2 regions of the Actinoplanes sp. NPDC049118 genome follow, and region 2 is predicted to be linked to the other one. Evidence: riboswitches for the same ligand, from Rfam matches in the RefSeq annotation. Region 2 holds a riboswitch; the other holds the start of a gene.
The links. A riboswitch is a leader RNA that binds a small molecule or an ion and turns the genes downstream of it on or off. The one in region 2 is predicted to bind cobalamin.

Region 1 (6,509 bases), on a different contig from region 2:
GTGGCTCGATGCACTCGTAGCAGCCGGCGATGGAGGCGATCGTCGCCGTCGGCGCGATCGCGATCAGCAGCGAATTGCGCAGGCCGGTGTCGGCGATCCGCGCGCGCACCGCCGCCCAACGGGCGGACTGCGTGGGGGTCACGTTCCAGAGATCGGGCTGCAGGTCACCGCGAGCGGCCCTGGTCTCGGGGTAAGCGGGGTGCGGGCCGCAGCGCTCGGCGAGGGACGCCGAGGTCTCCAGCGCCGTCAGATAGATCTCCTCCGAGACGCGGGTCGAGAGCTCGCGTGCCTCGGCGGAGTCGAACGGCAGCCTCAACGCGAAGAACGCGTCCTGCAGGCCCATCAGCCCGAGCCCGACCGGACGCCACCGTGGGTTGCTCGCCGCCGCCTGCTCGCTCGGGTAGTAGTTGATGTCGATGACCCGGTCCAGGAACACCACGGCGGTCCGCACGGTCTCGCGCAGCTTCGCCCAGTCGACGTCGTCCCCGGCCAGGTGGGCGCCGAGGTTGATCGAGCCGAGGTTGCAGACCGCCGTCTCTTCGTCGGAGCTGACCTCGAGGATCTCGGTGCACAGGTTCGACAGGTGGATGGTGTTGCCGGGGTGGCCGGTCTGGTTGCTCAGCCGGTTCGAGGGGTCCTTGAAGGTCATCCAGCCGTTGCCGGTCTGTGCCAGCGTGCGCATCATCCGGCCGTACAGGTCACGCGCCCTGACGGTCTTGACCGGCTTCCGCTCCGCGATCCGGTACGCCGCCTCGAACTCCTCGCCGTAGAGGTCCGGCAGCTCCGGGGCGTCGGACGGGTCGATCAGCGACCAGTCCTCGTCGGCCTCGACCCGGCGCATGAACTCGTCCGGGATCCAGTTGGCCAGGTTCAGGTTGTGGGTGCGGCGGGCATCCTCGCCCGTGTTGTCCCGCAGTTCGAGGAACTCCTCGATGTCCGGGTGCCACGGCTCGAGGTAGACGCAGGCCGCGCCCTTGCGCCGGCCGCCCTGGTTGACCGCCGCGACGCTGGCGTCGAGCGTGCGCAGGAACGGCACGATGCCGTTGGACCGGCCGTTCGTGCCGCGGATCAGCGCGCCCCGGCCGCGCACCCGCGACCAGGAGATGCCGATGCCGCCGGCGAACTTCGACAGCCGCGCCACCTGCTGATAGCGCTCGTAGATCGAATCCAGCTCGTCCTTCGGCGAGTCCACGAGGAAGCACGACGACATCTGGGTGTGCCGGGTGCCCGAGTTGAACAACGTCGGCGAGCTCGGCAGGTAGGCGAGCGACGACATGAGCCGATAGAACGCGATCGCCTCGCCGGCGCTGGTCGACAGGCCACAGGCGACCCGCAGCAGCCAGTACTGCGGCGTCTCCACGACCAGGCGCGTCCGCGGGTGCCGCAGCAGGTAACGGTCGGCGACCGTACGCAGGCCGAAGTATTCGAACCGCAGATCGCCGCCCGGGTCGACGGCGTCGTCGAGCTTGCGGGCGTTCCTCGCCACGAACTCGGCCGTCTCGTCCCCGATCAGCCCCTCCGCGTGGCCGCGGGCGATGGACTGGCTGAAGCTCGCGATGCCCTGGCCGCGGACCTCCTTGTCGACGAACGCCGCGAGCAGCCGGGCCGCCAGCCGCGAATACTGCGGCTCCTCGCCGATCAGCTCCGCCGCCGTCTGGATCGACAGCCTGTCCAGTTCCGCGGTGGTCGCGCCGTCGTAGAGACCACTGATGGTCTTGGTCGCCACCCGCAACGGGTCGACCTCGTCCAGGTCGGCGACCCACCGCTCGACCGCCTTGACGATCTTGTTGACGTCGACCGATTCGGGGTCGCCGTTGCGCTTGCGCACCTGCATCGCGTGTCGGCGCTGCTCCGGTACGGCTGGATCGGACGCAGTCTGCTCCTGCGTGACCGTCATGAACTCTCTCTCCTCGCGAGCCCGTTCCGAAGTGGTCTCCGGGCGCGCAGGAGGACGCCGGTGGACGCGGCTGTGCGCGCACACCTGAATGGCGTCGGCCGTCCCACGCGGCCTCGGACCGCCGCACGCGGAGCGTGCGGCGCGCTGGCAGGTCTTCGGACTCGCGGGCCTGACCGGTCTCCGGTCTCCTACTGGCCGTCGCTTCCCAGGCCGGGGCCCAGTGCTGATGACGGCGGTCGTTCCCACTCACCGCTGCGGGGCAGTTCCGGTCTTCCACCGGATTCCCTCTTGCCTCGGCCGTCCTGGAGGGACGGCCGAACCAGCTGCGGGCAACACCATATCTAGGTGCGACTCCAAACACGCAACCCCACATGTCGTGTCGGCGTGTCGGATCATGCTCGTTCGGGTGAGGCCCCGCGCGTGGATGGGACGGCAGGGGGTAAAACGTCTGCATGGCAATGACGCAGGCCCCGCCCGGCGCCCAGGGGTTCATTCCCGCCGATGTGCACGACCTCGACGAGCTGAAGGCCGCCGCGCCCGGCTGCCGTGGCTGCGAACTGTACGAGGACGCCACCCAGGTGGTCTTCGGACGCGGCGCCGCTCATGCCCGGCTCGTGCTGGTCGGCGAGCAGCCCGGCGACATCGAGGACCAGAAGGGCCTGCCCTTCGTCGGCCCGGCCGGCCGGCTGCTGCGCGACGCGGTCGGCGACGCCGGCATCGACCCGTCGGTGATCTACCTGACGAACGCCGTGAAGCACTTCCGCTTCGAACTGCGCGGCCGGCGACGCATCCACCAGACCCCCGGACCGGCGCACATCACCGCCTGCCGCCCCTGGCTGGTCGCCGAGTTCTCGCTGCTCAAGCCGGACCTGGTCGTGGCGCTCGGCGCGACCGCGGCCAAGACCCTCTTCGGACCCTCGTTCCGGGTCACGAGATCCCGCGGCGAACTACTCCCGTGGCCGGCCGCGGCGCAGCGCCCGCAGGACTTCCCGCCGGCCGAGGCCCAGGCACTCGCGACGATCCATCCGTCGGCGGTGCTGCGGGCCGACGACCGGGACGCGGCCTACCAGGGCCTGGTCGACGACCTCAAGGTCGCGGCGGCGGCACTGGCCTGAGCGGTACGCGGACCACCAACCGCTCCCCGATGCGTCCCGCACGAGCCTTCTCAGCCGCTCGCGGCGCGTCTGTCGCTACAGTGTGCTGGTCGCCATGGTTTGTGGGCAGACGGGAAGCCCGCCCGCCCCTCCCGGCTGGCCTGCCCTCGCTTGATTGGCCTGCCCTCGCTGGGTTGGCCCGCCGGCCTGCTCGCCCGCCCGTCGGCCCGCTAGTTCGCTCGCTTGCCCCGCCGCTTGCCTGCTCGCCCGCCCCTAGCGCGGTGGCCCGCCCGCGCGACCCGGCCTTGCCGTCCCGCAGGCCGCCCAGGCGGCCGCACGAGTTGATGATCCGGGGCGAAGCGGGCGGGCCGGGGTCGGCGCCGCGTCCACTGTCTCTCTCGCGTAGTGATGTGTGTCTCAGCGTTGTGCGCGACGAGGTGGCCCGCGGCCCGCGGGTAGGCTTTTTCCCGTGCGGTTGACGGATTTCTGGGAGCGCCTCGAGCAGGCGTTCGGCCCCGCGTATGCGAGGAGCCTTGCCACCGATCAGAGTTTCTCGGCGTTGCAGGGACGCACGATCGACCAGTCCATCGCTCAGGGTGTGGACACCGCTACCATCTGGCGCGCCGTGGTGGCCGAGTACCCCGATCGGGTGCCTTCGCGCCTGCACTGACCCGCCTTTCGTACGTTTGTTCTGGCGTGTCACTCGTAGTCGTACACCTGTTCGGCTATCGTCCTCAGCGGCGAGGTCATCCGCAGCTCACGGCCGGGCGGTCGTTTTCTGTCAGACCCAACGTCTAGCGTGACCCGCGTGGTGAACAGAAACGCTTCGGCGAAGACGCCTGGGAAGTCGAGTACAGGGGTGGCGGACATGGTGGCAGGACCTGATCGGGACAAGGCGCTAGACCTTGCTCTCGCGCAGATCGACAAGCAGTTCGGCAAGGGCTCGGTGATGCGCCTCGGGGAGCGGCCTGTCACACAGATGGCCATCATCCCCACCGGCTCAATCGCCCTCGACATCGCGCTCGGCGTCGGCGGTCTGCCGCGCGGCCGGGTCATCGAGGTCTACGGCCCGGAGTCCAGCGGTAAGACGACGGTCGCCCTGCACGCGGTGGCCAACGCCCAGCGCAACGGCGGCATCGCGGCCTTCATCGACGCGGAGCACGCGCTCGACCCCGACTACGCCCAGGCTCTCGGCGTCGACACCGACGCCCTGCTGGTCTCCCAGCCGGACACCGGCGAGCAGGCGCTCGAGATCGCGGACATGCTGATCCGCTCCGGCGCCCTCGACATCATCGTCATCGACTCGGTGGCGGCCCTCGTGCCGCGCGCCGAGATCGAGGGCGAGATGGGCGACAGCCACGTGGGTCTGCAGGCTCGCCTGATGAGCCAGGCCCTGCGGAAGATCACCGGCATCCTGAACAACTCCGGCACGACGGCGATCTTCATCAACCAGCTCCGCGAGAAGATCGGCGTCATGTTCGGCTCGCCCGAGACGACGACGGGCGGTCGCGCGCTGAAGTTCTACTCGTCGGTGCGTCTCGACGTGCGCCGCATCGAAAGCCTGAAGGACGGCACCGACGTCGTGGGTAACCGCACCCGCGTCAAGGTCGTGAAGAACAAGGTCGCGGCGCCCTTCAAGCAGGCCGAGTTCGACATCATGTATGGCAAGGGCATCTCCCGCGAGGGCTCGCTGATCGACGTCGGCGTCGAGCAGAGCATCGTCCGCAAGTCCGGCGCCTGGTACACCTACGACGGTGACCAACTGGGCCAGGGCAAGGAGAAGGCGCGCGAGTTCCTGAAGGAGAACCCCGACGTCGCCGCCGAGATCGAGAAGAAGATCCTGGAGAAACTCGGCGTGGGTCAGACCACCGGTGACGCCGCCGGCGGTCCGGAGCTGCCCCCGGTCGACTTCTGACCGATGCGACCTCCGACGACGAGGCGATCCGATGCGCCCGGCCCGCACGGGCCGGGTGACCCCTCGCCGCGAATCCACGGACCGAGACCATCGAGGGCTTCGGCTCCGAAGGTTTCCGCTTCGAGGGTCTCCGCTTCGAGGGCTTCCGCTTCGAGGGTCTCCGCTTCATGGCCCGCACGGGTTGCCCGTCCGCTCGCTTCGGCGAAGGGCTGAGCCCGGGTGGCTGGACGACGTGGCGCGCGGTCAGGGCGGGGCTGGGATGCGATCCCGCCCCGACCCGCAGAAGATGACCACCCTGGTGGCGAGCTCCGGCCCGACGACCCGGAACGCGGCAACGTGACGGGCCGGCGCCGCCGGAGCTCGCCGGGCGGACCGCCCTACGACACCCGCGACGCGGGCCGCGGCGGCCGCGCATTCGGGAGTAGCGGGAGTCGCTCGGGTTCGGGCGGCGGTGGTGCCTTCGGCAGCAGCGGAAGCCGATCCGGTCCGGGCGACGGCGATCTGTTCGCCGACCCCGGCCGTCCTGAACGTGGCCAGGATGCGCCTGGCGGCCATCCGCTCGATGGAGGCCGGCCCGGCGGCTATCCGCTCGGCGGTGACGCGCAGCGCGGGAAAGCGCCAGGCCGCGATCGTCGTGGCCGGGCCGCGGAGCGGCCGCCCGAGCCACCGCGCAGCGAGTCTGAGACGGCGCGCGAAATCTGTCTACGCCAATTGGCTGTGCGCCCGCGCACCCGGGCGGAGCTGGCCAAGACCCTCGCCCGCAAGGAGATCTCCGACGAGGTGATCGCCGAGGTCCTCGACCGCTACGACGAGGTCGGCATCATCGACGACGCCGCGTTCGCCCGGATGTGGGTGTCGACCCGCCATCAGGGCCGAGGGCTGGCCCGCCGGGCGCTGGCCGACGAGCTACGCCGGCACGGGGTGGATGCCGAGGTGGCCACGGAGGCCCTGGAGACGCTCGACGACGACGCGGAGGCCACCACCGCGCGCGCCCTGGTCGACCGCAAGCTGCGGTCGGCGCGAGGCACCCCCGACCAGGTGTTCCGTCGCCTGGTGGGCATGCTCGCCCGCAAGGGCTACCCGGCAGGCCTGGCAATCCGTGCGGTAAAGGACGCCCTGGCGGCCCGCGACGCCGAGGCGGCCGAGTTCGCCGACCAGATCGACCCAGACGCCCTGGCAGACGAAGCCACCGACTCGCTTTCCTGACGGCCCCCAAAGCGCCGAACGAGACCTGAGTTCCCGGCGTGGAGAGGGCGCGGCTCCTAAAGGCTGGGTGCGGACCGGGCGTGCTCAGGCTGGGTGCGGACCGGGCGTGCTCAGGCTGGGTGCGGACCGGGCGTGCTAAGGCTGGGTGCGGACCGGGCGTGGTCCCTAAGGCTGGGTGCGGTCGATCGCCGGGTGGGGTGTGCCGGAGCGTGGACTCAGAGCCGGGTGTGTGCCGGACGGGGGCTTATGCGGCGGTGTGTGTGCCAGGCGATGCAGCGGAGGTGGGCCGAATCACCCAACTAGGCCCGGCGAGTGGCACAAACGCTCATGGGCCGGTGGAACTCTGCTCGGTTGAGGCAGGCAATCGGGCGCCATTTGTGTGTCCTATCGCGACGAA
Region 2 (6,509 bases):
TGCTGATCCACGACGCGTTGCCCACGGCGGCCCAGCTGGCGGAGTTCGGCGACAAGATCCGGGTGCACACGCTGCTGCAGGAGGAGATGCGCGCCTTCTTCTCCGGCTTCCCGCGCGACGCGCACCCGATGGCGGTGCTCTCCTCGGCCGTCACGGCGCTGTCGACGTTCTACCAGGACGCTCTCGACCCGACGGACCCCGAGCAGGTCGAGATCTCCGGGATTCGCCTCATGGCGAAGCTTCCGACCATCGCGGCGTACGCGTACAAGAAGTCGATCGGCCACCCGCTGCCGTACCCCGACAACTCGCTGGACTACGTCGAGAACTTCCTGCGCATGACGTTCGGGCTGCCCACCGTGAACTACGAGGTGGACCCGACGCTGGCCAAGGTCCTCGACATGCTCTTCGTGCTGCACGCCGACCACGAGCAGAACTGCTCGACGTCGACGGTGCGCCTGGTGGGCTCGGCGCAGGCCAACCTCTTCGCCTCGGTCTCCGCGGGCATCAACGCCCTCTCCGGCCCGCTGCACGGCGGCGCCAACTCCGCGGTGCTGGAGATGCTCGAGGGCATCCGCGCCGACGGCGGCGACGTGAACGCCTTCGTGCGTCGTGTCAAGGCCAAGGAGAAGGGGGTCAAGCTCATGGGCTTCGGCCACCGGGTCTACAAGAACTACGACCCGCGCGCCGCCATCGTGAAGAAGGCCGTGCAGGACGTCATCTCCACGATGGACAAGCCGGACCCGCTGCTCGAGCTCGCGCTCCAGCTCGAGGAGATCGCCCTCGCGGACGACTACTTCGTCTCCCGCAAGCTGTACCCGAACGTCGACTTCTACACCGGCCTGATCTACAAGGCCATGGGCTTCCCGACGAAGATGTTCACGGTGCTCTTCGCGCTCGGCCGGCTGCCCGGCTGGATCGCGCAGTGGGGCGAGATGATGGCGGACCCGACCACCAAGATCGGCCGCCCGCGCCAGCTCTACACGGGCGAGGCGGAGCGCCAGTTCACCCCGATCACCGAGCGCTGACGAGAAGTACTTCCCGCGCGGCCGTCCTCCTCCCGGAGGGCGGCCGCGCTGCCGTTCCCGGCGTCACTACATGCCTTGACGGTTATATAACCGCGCTGGCATAGTCGCATCGTGCCCGTGGACGCGATCGCCGTGCTCGCCGAGCCGACCCGCCGCCGCATCCTCGACGAGCTCCGGCTCGCCGACAGCAGCGTCGGACAGCTCGTCGACCGGCTCGCCATGAGCCAGCCCGCCGTCTCCAAGCACCTCAAGGTGCTGCGCGAGGCCGGCTTCGTCTCCAGCCGCACGGCCGCGCAGCAGCGCATCTACTCGCTCGAGCCCGCACAGTTCCGGGCGCTGGACGCCTGGCTGGCGCCGTACCGGCGGTTGTGGACCCGGGGCCCGGCGCCACTCTGACCATGGTGGACGGCAACCTTTGCCCGCCCGCCGGTGTCAGGCAGGGTGAATGACGGGTTCGACGACTTCGTGCGCAGCCGCAGCACCTCCCGAGGCGCCCCTCGGGCGGCACGACGTCGCCGAGCCGGACCAGACCAGCTACGGCCTGCTCGGATTCCTCGAGCAGACGGGTGCGGCCTGCGGGCAATCTCGCTGGAGGAGAGGCTGACCGGTGCCGCGAACCCACCGGCGGTGCTGCTCGGCCCGCGGCGCAACGTCCTGATGGTCCTCGACGGCGGCCGCGGTATCGGCTTCTCGCCCGGCCTCACCTACGGCGCCGACGGCCGCAGCCGGGTGTTCCTGTCCGGGTGCCGCGCTGCCCGTGCGGGTCCGGCTGCCCGGCGGGCCGAGCGTCGTCGCGTCCGAGGGCGCACGCCTGCGGTACCGGTCCCGCGGCGCGGGCCGGCTGCCCGCCGCCGGTGAAGCGGCCCTGCTGCCGGCGTCGCCACCGAGGTCGAGGTGGACCGGCCCGGGATTGCCAGGACGGTCGTCCGGCTACCGGGTTAGGGTCGGTCGCCCCTCTTCTGGCATGACCGGTGAACGGAACGGGCATGACAGTCGGCGACCGAGGGAGGGTGCATGGACGTCGTCATCGGCATCGACACCGGAACCACCGCGACCAAGACCGTCGCCGCCGGGCCGGCCGGGCAGGTGCGGGCGATGGCGAGCGTGCACTACCCCCTCTCCGTGCCCGGGCCGGGTCAGGCCGAGCTCGACCCCGCCCGGCTGCGCGACGCGGCGATCGAGGCCCTGGTCACCATCGCCGCGCAGGTGCACGGGCAGAACGACCGGGTCGTCGCCGTCGGCCTCAGCGCGTTCCTGCACGGGCTCGTGCCGATGGACGGCGACGGCGCGCCGCTCGGCCCGCTGGTCACCTGGGCCGACAACCGGGCGGCCCGGCAGAGCGAGCGGATCGCCGGGTCCGGCCACGCGAAGGCGCTGCAGGCACGGACCGGCACGCCGGTGCACCCGATGTCCCCGCTGACCAAGCTCGCCTGGTGGCGGGATACCGATCCCGCGAAGCTCCGCGACACACCGCGCTGGGGCGGCGTCAAGGAGATCGTCCTGGCCGGACTCGCCGACGAGGGCTTCCTGCTGGACCTCTCGGTCGCCTCCGGCACCGGCTTGTATGACATACACCGGCGCCGCTGGGACCCCGAGGCGCTGGAGCTGGCCGGCCTGCGCCGGCACCAGCTCGCCGAGGTCGTGCCGACCACCCGGCGGCTGCGGCTGAACCCGGAGGTGGCGGCCGCGGCGGGGCTGCACGCGGACACCCCGCTGATCATCGGCGCGGCCGACGGCCCGCTGGCCAACCTCGGCGTCGGCGCCACCGGGCCCGGGGTCGCGGCCGTCTCCCTCGGCACCAGCGGCGCGCTGCGCACCATCGTGAACCGCCCGACCGCGGACCGGGCCGGGCGGCTGTTCTGCTACGCCCTCACCGAGGAGCACTGGGTGGTGGGCGGTGCGATCAACAACGCCGGTTCGGTGGTGCGCTGGGCCGGACAGACCTTCGCCGGCGGCCTCGACCGCCCGGCCGCCGAGGGCGAGGACGCCGACGTCCGCGACGCCGCCCTGCTGGTGGAGGCCGCTAAGGTCGGGCCGGGCAGCGAGGGCCTGCTCTGCCTGCCCTACCTGCTGGGGGAGCGGGCGCCGTGGTGGCGCGGCGGCATGCGCGGCGCGTACCTCGGGCTGCGCCGCGAGCACGGCCGCGCCCACCTCGTCCGGGCCGCGGTCGAGGGTGTCTGCCAGCAGCTGGCGCTGGTCCGCGACACGTTCGCGGACGAGGGCATCGCGATGACCGAGGTGCGGGCCACCGGCGGTGCCGTCGCCTCCGACCTGTGGGTGGGCGTGCTCGCCGCGGCCCTGGACCTTCCCGTGTCCGTGGCGGACACGCCGGAGGGCACCGCGCTCGGCGCCTGCCTGCTCGCGCGGCACGCCCTCGGCGAGCTGCCGGACCTGTCCGGTGCCGCGGCGATGGTCGCCGTCGGCGAGCCCACCCGCCCGGATCCGCACGCCGCCGGCCTCTACCGACGGCTGCGCCCGCTGGTGGAACGCTCGGCGCTGGCGGTGACGGACGTGCTCACCGAGTTGGACAGACTGGCACCGCCGCCGCTGCCGGACACCGCGAAGGCCCTGCCCGAGGGGCGCTGAGGCGGCACCGGCCGGCACCGCCCGGCCCTCGACTCGCTTCCGGACATCCGCAGGACGGTGCCGACGGGCGGTCACGGCGTGTCGGCCGGGCCGTGAGGACGGCCACCCGCCCCCGCGTTGACGCCGTGCCACGCCGTGAGAAAGAGTGACTCGCGAGCGGCAGCGGAGGAACCCGGTGAGAAACCGGGACGGTCCCGCCACTGTGACCGGGATCGAGGTCCCGGGAGTCAGGAGACTCCGGCCGCTCGTAACCTTCCACACGCGGGCGCGGACCCGCGGAAAGGACCGGGCGTGACGCCGTACCCGTTCTCTGCCGTCGTCGGCCTCGACGACCTGCGGCTCGCGCTGCTGCTGACCGCCGTGTCTCCCGCCGTCGGCGGGGTCCTGGTCCGCGGCGAGAAGGGCACGGCCAAGTCCACGGTGGTGCGCGCCCTCGCCGCGCTGCTGCCCGAGGTCGACGTGGTCCGCGGCTGCCGCTTCGCCTGCGACCCGGCGGCCACCGACCCCGGCTGCCCCGACGGGCCGCACGAGGCCGGCGCGCCGCACGGTCACCGGCCCGCCACCCTGGTCGAGCTGCCGGTCGGCGCCACCGAGGACCGGGTCGTCGGCACCCTCGACATCCAGCGCGCGCTCGCCGACGGCGTGAAGGCGTACGAGCCGGGCCTGCTCGCGGCCGCGCACCGCGGCGCCCTCTACGTCGACGAGGTCAACCTGCTGCCGGACCACCTCGTCGACCTGCTGCTCGACGCGGCGGCGATGGGCCGCGCCCACGTCGAGCGCGACGGGGTGTCGGTCAAGCACGCCGCCCGGTTCCTGCTCGTCGGCACGATGAATCCCGAGGAGGGCGAGCCGCGGCCGCAGCTGGTCGACCGGTTCGGCCTGGTGGTGACCGTCGCCGCGCCCCGGGACGCGACCCTGCGCGCCGAGGTGGTGCGCCGGCGGCTGGCCTACGAGGCCGGACCGGACGAGTTCGCGCGGCGGTTCGCGGCCGACGAGACCGAGCTGGCGGCCCGGATCCTGGCGGCCCGCGCGGCGGTGCCGGCGGTGCGGCTGCCCGACGCGGAGCTGGACCGGATCGCCCGGGTGTGCCTGGCCTACGGGGTCGACGGAATGCGGGCGGACATCGTGGTCGCCCGGTGCGCGGTGGCGCTGGCGGCGTGGCACGGCCGCGACCGGGTCACCGTCGAGGACATCCGCGACGCGGCACGGCTGGCGCTGCCGCACCGGCGACGCCGGGACCCGCTGGACCCGCCGGGCACCGACGAGCAGCGCCTGGAGGAGGCCCTGGACCAGGCCGCCCCCGACGACGACCCGGACCCGACGCCTCCGGACGGCGGCCCGGACGGCCCGGACGACGGCGGTCCCGGCGACGGACCGGACGGTGGCGGCCCCGGCGGCGGCCCGGACGGCGGCCGGGACCAGCGCGGCCCCGGACCGTCCGCCCCGGACGGTGCCGCCCGGAACAACGCCGTCCCGGACAACGGGTCCCGACCCGCCGAACGCCGGCCGGAGACCGCGCCGGCCGGCGAGCAGGCCCCCGAGGGCGCCGGGGTCGGCGGCGCCGCACCCGCTCAGGCCGGCACCGCCTACCGGCCGCGGACCCTGCGGATCGCCGCCCGCGGCGAGGGCGGCCACGCCGGGCGCCGCTCGCCGGCGCTCTCCCGGCGCGGCCGGGTCGTCGGCTCCCGGGTCCCGCGCGGCAAGCTCGCCGGTGCGGCCCACCTGCCGGCGACGCTGCGCGCCGCCATTCACCGGGGAGCCCTGGCCCGGGACCCTTTCCCGGACGCCGGCCACGCGGCACCGCCGGCCTTCGCCGGGCCGGATCGGGCGGCGCCGGTCGCCGAGGCGGCCGCGCCCCCTCCGCCCCGGCCCGCGGTCCTGCGCCCGCGGGCCGTGCATCCGCGTGACCTGCGGGAGGCCGTGCACGTCGGCCGCGAGGCCAATCTGGTGCTCTTCGTCGTCGACGCTTCCGGGTCGATGGCCGCCCGCAGGCGGATGACCGTCGTCAAGACCGCCGTGCTGTCGCTGCTGCGCGACGCCTACCAGCGGCGGGACCGGGTCGGCATGATCACGTTCCGGGGCTCGTCCGCGGAGCAGGTGCTGCCACCCACCTCCAGCCACGAGGTCGGCGTGCTGCGGCTCGCGGGTCTGCGCACGGGCGGGCGTACCCCGTTGGCGGCCGGCCTGCGCGCCGCGGCCGCGACCATCGCCACCGAGCGGCGCCGTGATCCCCGCCGCAGGCCGCTGCTGATCGTCGTCACCGACGGGCGCGCGACCAGCGGCCCGGACCCCGCGCTCGTCGCGCCGGCACTGGCCGGCGTCGCCGCGGTGGTCGTCGACTGCGAGTCCGGTCCGGTGCGCCTCGGCCTCGCCCGGCGGCTCGCCGCAGCCCTCGGCGCCGACGTCATGCCGCTCGACGCGCTCGCCGCGGGCGCCGCATCCAGCAGGAGGGTCGCCTGATGCCGCAGGGACAGGTCACGACGGTGCCGCAGGATGGGCTCACCACCCGGCAGCGGCGCCGGCAGGCCGTGCTGGCCGTACACACCGGACACGGCAAGGGCAAGTCGACGGCCGCGTTCGGGATGGCGCTGCGCGCGTGGAGCGCGGGCTGGCCGATCGGGGTCTTCCAGTTCGTGAAGTCCGAGAAGTGGCGCGTCGGCGAGGAGACGGCGTTGAAGGCCCTGGGCCAGGCCGGTGGCGCGAGCGTCGCGTGGCACAAGATGGGCGAGGGCTGGTCCTGGATCCAGCGCCCCGGCACCGAACGCGATCACGCGGCCGAGGCCGCCGAGGGCTGGGCGCAGATCAAACGGGACCTGGCCGCCGAGACGTACAAGTTCTACGTGCTCGACGAGTTCACGTACCCGATGAAGTGGGGCTGGGTCGACGTGGCCGACGTGG

Region 1: it holds a riboswitch for cobalamin, as region 2 does, so the genes downstream of both, AB0B58_RS04155 (ribonucleoside-diphosphate reductase subunit alpha) here and AB0B58_RS18365 (VWA domain-containing protein) in region 2, are expected to answer to the same signal.

What each region holds. Positions count from the first base shown of each region.
Region 1 is NZ_JBEZDY010000002.1:357,572-364,080, forward strand. Features, by position in the region: gene AB0B58_RS04155 (ribonucleoside-diphosphate reductase subunit alpha) at 1-1,897, opposite strand, end outside; cobalamin riboswitch at 2,026-2,236, opposite strand; gene AB0B58_RS04160 (UdgX family uracil-DNA binding protein) at 2,350-3,012, shown strand; gene AB0B58_RS04165 (DUF3046 domain-containing protein) at 3,461-3,661, shown strand; gene recA (recombinase RecA) at 3,860-4,906, shown strand; gene AB0B58_RS04175 (regulatory protein RecX) at 5,408-6,112, shown strand.
Region 2 is NZ_JBEZDY010000010.1:298,407-304,915, reverse strand. Features, by position in the region: gene AB0B58_RS18380 (citrate synthase) at 1-1,025, shown strand, start outside; gene AB0B58_RS18375 (metalloregulator ArsR/SmtB family transcription factor) at 1,137-1,421, shown strand; gene AB0B58_RS18370 (gluconokinase) at 2,040-3,611, shown strand; cobalamin riboswitch at 3,742-3,871, shown strand; gene AB0B58_RS18365 (VWA domain-containing protein) at 3,903-6,071, shown strand; gene cobO (cob(I)yrinic acid a,c-diamide adenosyltransferase) at 6,071-6,509, shown strand, end outside.